DNA from 2 places in the Afipia carboxydohydrogena genome. Region 2 is predicted to be linked to the other one. Evidence: riboswitches for the same ligand, from Rfam matches in the RefSeq annotation. Region 2 holds a riboswitch; the other holds the start of a gene.

Region 1 (4,211 bases), 930 kb from region 2:
CTCGCGGTCAACCCGGCCAGCAGCAACACGCCCGCCAACAATCCGGTCACGAATCTCATCGTCGCGTCCCCCGCCCGGCTGTGTCAGCAAGGCATCGACAGCGTGTTGCGAGTCCGGAGCTTTGTCCAGATCGCCCTTCTCAGGCGCGGATGATTTCGATGCGGTGTTGCACGGCGGATGCACTCCGGCGGAACTGCGTGGCCGAAGCGTCACGGATGGAACGCAAGAGGAGATGGAGCGGGCGAAGGGAATCGAACCCTCGTATGCAGCTTGGGAAGCTGCCGTTCTACCATTGAACTACGCCCGCGAAGTCCGTTCCACCATCGCCCAACCGTCCGGATTTTGCAAACCTGACGGCAGCGGGACGGAGCCGCGTTAACCAAACGCGCCTTCAGCCCGGCGCGCGGAAATGCTTGGAGAGCTTCAGCCCCTGGCCCTGATAGTTCGAGGCGATGCGGGTGCCGTACAGCGTCTGCGGCGGCGCCAGCATCTTTTCATAAACAAGACGGCCGACGATCTGGCCGTGTTCGAGAATGAAGGGCACCTCGCGCGAGCGCACCTCGAGCACCGCGCGCGATCCCTGCCCTCCCGCGCCCGCATGGCCGAAACCGGGATCGAAGAAGCCCGCATAGTGCACGCGAAATTCGCCGACCAGCGGGTCGAACGGCACCATTTCGGCGGCATAGTTCGGCGGCACCTGCACGGCTTCTTTCGAGGCGAGAATGTAGAACTCGCCGGGATCGAGGATCAGGCTGCCGTCCGGCCGGGCGCGGATCGGCTCCCAGAAATCGTCGACGGCGTAACCGCCGCGCCGGTCGATATCGACGACGCCGGTGTGACGCTTGGCGCGGTAGCCGACGAAACCGTCCGAGCCTTCTCCCGACAGATCGACACTGACCGCGACGCCGCCGGTCAGATCGGCGTTATCGCAATCGACGAGAGGCTCGCGCTGATGCAGCGCTTCGAGTTCGTCGTTGTCGAGGAGCGGCGCGCCGGTGCGGAAACGGATCTGCGACAGCCGCGATCCCTGCCGCAGCAGCACCGGAAATGTCTTCGGGCTGATCTCGGCATAGAGCGGGCCGTGATAGCCCGCGCCGATCATGTCGAAGCGCCGCGTGCCGTCCGCGATCACGCGGGTGAACACATCGAGCCGCCCGGTCGAACTTTTCGGATTGGCCGACGCCAGAATCGATTGCGGCAGCGCGAGGCTTTCCAGCAGAGGGACGATGTAGACGCAGTTGGTCTCCAGCACCGCGCCGTCGGAAAGATCGACCTCATGCAGCTTCAATTCGTCGATGCGCTCGGCGACCGTGACATCCGGCCCCGGCAGGAAGCTCGCGCGCACGCGATAAGCCACCTCACCCAGCCGCAGGTCGAGGCTCGCGGGCTGAATCTGGCTCTCCACGAACGGAAACGCCGGCAGGATCAGGCCACTCTCCTCCATGGCCGCGATCATGCGATCGGGCAGAATACCGTTGGCGTTGGCGGGGAGAGAGAAGGCCAAATCCGGTCCCCTCGGGAGTGAGCTATGCATGGGCATTTACCCCGTTATCCGATGGGCTGCTTGACGGAAAGAGCCGTGCGGATTAAGCCTCGGACTTATCCCGTGGTGATTTGGGCCGGCCGGCTTGCAGCCACGTAAAATAAGTCGCTAAACAGGCCGCGGACCTTGTGCCCCCGGCCGTTGGATTTTTTCCAGGCCGGTTTTTTGCGCCTTGTTTCCAGGCAAGACGCCATTGGAGGTCCGCATGTCCGACACAAAAAGCGATCTGAATTCATCCCGTTACCGCCCCGAAACCCGCCTTGTCCACGCCGGAACGATCCGTTCGGATTTCGGCGAGATGTCGGAATCGCTGTTCCTGACGCAGGGTTTCACCTACGAGAGCGCGGAGGAATGCGAAGCCCGCTTCAAGGGCGAGAAGCCCGGCTTTCTCTATTCGCGATTCTCCAATCCCACGGTTGCGATGTTCGAGCGCCGCATGGCAGCCCTTGAAGGCGCCGAAGCCGGGCGCGCCACCGCGACCGGCATGGCCGCGATGACCACCGCGATGCTCGCGCCGCTTCAGGCCGGAGATCATGTCGTCGCGGCAAGGGCGCTGTTCGGTTCGTGCCGCTACGTCATCGAAACGCTGCTGCCGCGCTACGGCATCACCTCCACGCTGGTGGATGGCCGCGACCTCGACGCCTGGCGCAAGGCGATGCGCCCCAACACCAAGACGTTGTTTCTGGAGAGCCCGACCAATCCCACGCTCGAAGTCGTCGATATCGCGGAAGTGGCGAAGATCGCCCATCAGGGCGGCGCGCGTCTCGTGGTGGACAACGTGTTCGCGACGCCTCTTTACCAGAGCCCGCTCGCGCTCGGCGCCGATGTGGTGGTCTATTCCGCGACCAAGCACATCGACGGTCAGGGCCGCTGTCTCGGCGGCATCATCCTGTCGTCGCAAGAGTTCATCATGGAGCACATCCATAATTTCTTCCGCCAGACCGGGCCCTCGATGTCGCCGTTCAACGCCTGGGTGCTGTTGAAGGGACTCGAGACGCTCGGCGTGCGCGTCAAGGCGCAGACCGAAAGTGCCGCGAAGATCGCGGACTTTCTCGCCACGCATCCGAAAGTGACGCGGCTGATCTATCCCGGCCGCGCCGACCATCCGCAGGCCGATGTCATCAAGAAGCAGATGCGCGCGGGATCGACGATGATCGGCTTCGAGGTGAAGGGCGGCAAGGAAGGCGCATTCCGCGCCCTGAACGGTTTTCAGGTCGCCCGCATTTCCAACAATCTCGGCGACTCCAAGAGCATCGTCACCCATCCCGCCACCACGACGCATCAGCGTCTGACGCCGGAGGAACGTGCCGAGCTTGGTATCGGCGACGGTTTTATCCGCTTCTCGGTCGGCCTTGAACACGTCGACGATCTGATCGAGGACGTTCAGGGCGCGCTGGAAAAAGTCTGAGGCAAGCGCGCCGCCATTCAAAAAGCCCGCCGTCTGGCGGGCTTTTTTCATGCCCTCACATCGGCCTGAAGCTCATGACGCTTCCCGGCCTTTCGGTGCCGGGTTCGGCTTTGGCTTCCCCGACCGATTTGATGATGGTGTCGCCGAGCAACTGGGCGAAGCAAGCGTATCCCCAATCGTTCATGTGCAACCCGTCGGAGATCGAGAAACTCTCGAACGGCAGTTTCTCGTCCTCATGCCATTGCCGCATCACCTCGAAGCGCGGGAAGACCGAGACATGACGCAGCCGCCCGACTTCGCGGATCAGCTTCACCATCTTGTTCGCGCCTTCCTTCTTCGCGGTCACGGCGGGAACGTATTGCGGATCGATCAACACCACGTCGGCACCCCTAGCCTGTATCCTTGTGATGCCAGACTCGACCAACGCCGCGATGCCGGAACTATCCTCACCACGCACCACCGTATTGGTGCCGAGCTGCCAGATCACGAGATCCGGATTTGAATCGAGCACGCTCGATTGCAGACGCTCGACCATCTGCCGCACCTCCTGACCGCCCATGCCGCGATTGATGACGCTGATGCGCGCCCTCGGATATTTTCGCCGAAGCTGTTCGGCCAGACGGCTCGGATAGGTGTAGGTCGATGCGGTCGAACCGTAGCCCGCGGTGGACGACGATCCCAGCGCCACGATGGTGATCGGCTCTCCCGCATTGAGCTTGCGCGCCACGCGCGGCAGCGAGGCGGAGACCGCCCCCGCGCCTTTCGGCGGCAGGCACGGAATGCGGGTCAGAACATCGCCGGCCCGGCTCGCGGCATTTTTCGCGGCATCGATCGCCTTGCCGGGAAGGCTGCGCCTTGCAGGCGCCCCATCGGTTGCCGCCATCGGCGTCTCCGACTGCGCGAGCGTCTCGCCCGCGGCAGGACACGGCGCGCTCGCAAGGATACCGAGCAGCCCTACAGCCACGAGCAATTTGCAATGGCGCTGCCGCATCGTCAGCGCACCCCGAGCTCGGCCGGGTTGATATGCGCGGCCTCGATCACGAGCTTGGACAGCGCGCGCCCGAGGCAATCATGCACCCGCGCGGCAACGCCGATGCTGTGGGCCTGCGCGAACAGATCGAAGTCTCCCGCCTCGCTCCAGGCGCGCATGATCGAAAAACGATCGAACAGCGGCGCACCATGCTCCTGCGCCACGACGCGCAGCGTATCGTTGTAGTTGGTCGCCGCCAGCACCGTTTCCATGCGCGGGCTGTATTGCAG
Region 2 (4,211 bases):
TTGAACGGATCGCGCACGCGGTTGACCACGTCGATCAGGTGGCTGGGCCCGAAGATGAAGCCGAGGCGCACGGCGGCGAGGCCGTGGATCTTCGAGAAGGTCCTCGCCATCACGGTGTTGTCGGTTTCCTTCACCAGTTCGATGCCCGCTTCATAGTCGGCGTTCGAGCAGAAATCGGCATAGGCCGCATCCAGCACCAGCAGCGTTTGCGGCGGCAGATTTTTGCGCAGCCGCCGCACTTCGGCGGCGGTCACATAGGTGCCGGTGGGATTGTTCGGGTTGGCGAGCCAGACGATTTTCGTGCGCGGGGTGACGGCTTTGAGAATCGCGTCGACGTCGGCGGTGAAGTTTGTCTCCGGCGCGACGACGTTCGTCGCGCCGTTGCTCATGGTCGCGATCGGATAGAGCAGGAAACCGTGCGTGGTGTGGATCGCCTCGTCGCCGGGGCCGAGATAGATGTTGGCGATGGTGTGCAGCAATTCGCCCGAGCCGACACCGCAGACGACATTGGCGGGATCGATGTCGAACGCGCGGCCGATGGCCTCGCGCATGAGGCGCGCCGAGCCGTCCGGATAAATCTCAAGCCCTGCGGCTGTCCGGCTGAATGCCTCCACCGCCTTCGGCGAGGGACCCAAAGCCGCCTCGTTCGCCGACAGCTTGAACACGCGCCCATGCATGCCCGCGCCGCTCTTGCCGGGCACGTAAGGCGCGATATCGAGAATGCCGGGCTTCGGCACGGGGCGGGACATTGTGGGCTCCAGAAAAATTCAGGGCGCGGCGGTGCCGGCCGTGGGCACCCTATAGCGCGTTGCGTGGCCGCCGACGAGAGCGGATGCCCGCACGGCTGCGCCTGCCTCGGTCAGGGCAGATATGATCTTTTCGACGCCGTCGGTGTGGGCGACCGACACCAGCAGCGCGGCGGTGCCCGATGCGGCGTCCGCGACCGCCAGCACGTCGGACAAGGGCGAGAGGGCGCGGGCGGCGGCCGGGCTCCAGCCGTTGACATGCAGGCTCCAGGTCTCGATCTCGGTCACCAGCGCATCGTCCGCCACACGGGAGATGACGAAGACCGGCATCGCGGCCGGATGGTCGGCGCGCTCGACGAACGGCAGCCGCGCGATGATCTTCGGCGCGCCCGGCTGTTCGAGGGCGCTCCACCACGGCGTCTGGCTCGATGTGGCCGAGACCAGAGCGAGATCGCCGCGCGATTTCGCGACCGCCTCGACGGCCGCGCCTGCGTTGAAATGAGCGAGGAACGGGACCGTGAAACCGAAATGGAAGCGCGCGCTGTCGCGCATGGCGCTTTCGCCCGACGATAGGTCGGCATGCACGGAGAACGGCGCCTGCACGTAAGTGAAAGTCGAGATGATGACGCGCCAGATGCTCTCAACGGTGTCGAGCGGCAGGATGCCGTGATGCCGCGTCACGAGACGGCGCATCATGTCCGCCTCGCGCGCGGGGCGAAACGCGGAGCCGACCTCCTGTGTCTGCTTCACGCGGATCAGGCGGTCGATGATATCGCCGCGCCGCATCAAGAGCGTGTGCACCTGCTCGTCGATCGTATCGATCTCGTGGCGCAAATCCTGGAGTGAAATGGGGGCAGGTGTATCGGGCATGCAGACAGCTTTCGCGACAGGGGTTCTGATTAGGAAAGACGGTGCCCGAAAGCAAAGAAAACCTTCATGCTTAACGGCGGTTGGCGGCCATGCACCCGCCCGATGCGTCTTGACGGGCTAGGGTCGCAGGACTATTTTTCCTGTGTTCCGTGGTCATTTGAGCCGGCCGGCTTGCAGCCACGTTAAAGAATTCGCTAAACAGGCCGGGGACATGTGATCCCGGCCGAACAATTGGTTCAGGCCGGTTTTTTTGGGCCTGAAGGGTCCGGGAGAGACGATGTCCGACGTTGCAAGCCGACAACCGGCCGGCAAAAAACCCACCCGCAGCGAGGAGCGCGCGCGCGAGGCGGACCATCCGTCGTCGCCGTCTGTCGTGTTCGGCGCCGACAAGCCGCTGCATCTCGATTGCGGCGTCGATCTCTCGCCGTTCCAGATCGCCTATCAAAGCTACGGCACGCTCAATGCCGACCGTTCCAACGCGATCCTGATCTGCCACGCGCTCACCGGCGACCAGCATGTGTTCAACACGCATCCGGTCACGGGCAAGCCCGGCTGGTGGCAGACGCTGGTGGGGCCGGGCAAGCCGATCGATACCGACCGCTATTTCGTGATCTGCTCGAATGTCGTCGGCGGCTGCATGGGCTCGACCGGGCCGTCCTCGACCAATCCCGCCACCGGCAAGCCGTGGGGGCTGGATTTTCCGGTCATCACCATCCCCGACATGGTGCGCGCGCAGACGATGCTGATTGATCATCTCGGCATCACCAAACTGTTCGCGGTGGTCGGCGGCTCGATGGGCGGCATGCAGGTGCTGCAATGGGCGACCGCGTATCCCCAACGGGTGTTCGCGGCGCTGGCGATCGCCTGCGGCGCGAAGCATTCGGCGCAGAACATCGCCTTCCATGAATTGGGCCGTCAGGCGGTGATGGCCGATCCGGACTGGCGGCAGGGGCGATATTTCGAGCACGGCACGCATCCGCGACGCGGCCTCGGCGTCGCGCGCATGGCCGCGCACATCACGTATTTGTCTGACGCGGCGCTGCATCGCAAGTTCGGTCGCCGTTTGCAGGACCGGGACGAACCGACTTTTTCGTTCGACGCCGATTTCGAGGTGGAAAGCTATCTGCGCCATCAGGGCTCGTCGTTCGTCGAGCGCTTCGATGCCAACTCCTATCTCTATCTCACCCGCGCGATGGATTATTTCGACATCGCCGCCGATCATAACGGCGTGCTGGCGGCGGCGTTTCTCGGCACGCGGACGCGCTTCTGCGTGATCTCGTTCACGAGCGACTGGCTGTTTCCGAGTTCGGAGGCGCGCGCCGTGGTGCATGCGCTGAACGCGAGCAGCGCGCGCGTCTCCTTCGCCGAAATCACCACCGACAAGGGGCACGATGCATTCCTGCTCGACGAGCCTGAATTCTTCGCGATCTCGCGCGCCTTTCTGGAAGCGGCCGCGAGCACGCATGGCCTGAATACTGTGAGCTGACATGAACGCGCCTGAATTTTTCCGCCCGACAGCGCAACTCCCGAAGATCGACGGCGTTCGCGGCGATCATCTTCTGGTCGCTGAAATGGTCGCGCCGGGGTCCAAGGTGCTCGACGTCGGCTGCGGCGAGGGCGATCTCTTGCAATTGCTGGAAGCGCGCGGCGTCGACGGGCGCGGGATCGAACTGTCGCGCGAGGGCGTCAACAGTTGCGTCGCCAAGGGCCTCGCGGTGGTGCAGGGCGACGCAGACACCGACCTCGACAGTTATCCCGACGACTCGTTCGATTACGTGATCCTGTCGCAGACGTTGCAGGCGACGCGGCAGCCGCGCAAGGTGCTGGAAAATCTTTTGCGCATCGGCAGCCGCGCCATCGTCTCGTTTCCGAATTTCGGTCACTGGCGGATGCGGCTGCAATTGCTGGTCGGCGGGCATATGCCGCGCACCGAGAATCTGCCCGCGACGTGGTACGACACGCCGAACATTCACTTCTGCACCATCAAGGATTTCGTCCAGTTGTGCGACGAGATCAACGTCAGGATGGAACGCGCGGTGGCGCTCGACCTTTACGGAAGGCCGCTGCGCCTCAACGCGCCGTGGTGGTTCTGGAATATGTTCGGCGAGCAGGGGGTGTTTCTGCTCACCCGGCGCAATTAATCTGAGCGGCCAAAATAGGGCATTTCCGCGATTCTTTCGGATGTGAGGGCCGGAAGTGCCCCCAGTCTGCCCGCATGGCGAATACCTGTCATGCGCTGACATATCGTGCCGTCTTCTCGCCACATCGAAAGGGGTCTTACGCGCCATCTCGCGCTGCGTGCGCGAAATGTCTGCGTAAAGGAACCTTCGAAGAATGAAACGATCCACGACTTTTTCGCCGTTGCGTCTCGCAGCCTGTGTCATGTGTACGGTTGCGGTTGCGGTTGCGGTTGCGGCGATCACCAATCCGGCTGAGGCGCGTCCGCGCCATCACGGCAGGCATCACGTCAGCCAGCATCACGCCCACAAGCATCATGCCCATCGCCATCATGTGCGCCACAGCGCGCGCTGGGGCGCATTCCGGGCGCAGGCGCAGCAGTTCGGCGAGACCAATGCGTCGATGGACACGTCCGGC

What was found. Region 2 has a riboswitch for S-adenosylmethionine ahead of metX (homoserine O-acetyltransferase MetX). Riboswitches for the same ligand answer to the same signal wherever they lie in the genome.
Region 1: it holds a riboswitch for S-adenosylmethionine, as region 2 does, so the genes downstream of both, AFIC_RS14880 (O-succinylhomoserine sulfhydrylase) here and metX (homoserine O-acetyltransferase MetX) in region 2, are expected to answer to the same signal.

Annotation. Positions count from the first base shown of each region.
Region 1 is NZ_CP113162.1:3,069,208-3,073,418, forward strand. It holds gene AFIC_RS14865 (hypothetical protein) at 1-59, opposite strand, end outside; tRNA gene AFIC_RS14870 (tRNA-Gly) at 234-307, opposite strand; gene AFIC_RS14875 (2'-deoxycytidine 5'-triphosphate deaminase) at 392-1,534, opposite strand; SAM riboswitch at 1,597-1,676, shown strand; gene AFIC_RS14880 (O-succinylhomoserine sulfhydrylase) at 1,749-2,951, shown strand; gene AFIC_RS14885 (SGNH/GDSL hydrolase family protein) at 3,007-3,942, opposite strand; gene AFIC_RS14890 (SGNH/GDSL hydrolase family protein) at 3,945-4,211, opposite strand, start outside.
Region 2 is NZ_CP113162.1:725,455-729,665, forward strand. It holds gene hisC (histidinol-phosphate transaminase) at 1-749, opposite strand, end outside; gene AFIC_RS03470 (chorismate mutase) at 768-1,616, opposite strand; SAM riboswitch at 1,756-1,835, shown strand; gene metX (homoserine O-acetyltransferase MetX) at 1,894-3,102, shown strand; gene metW (methionine biosynthesis protein MetW) at 3,104-3,757, shown strand; gene AFIC_RS03485 (TIGR02594 family protein) at 3,951-4,211, shown strand, end outside.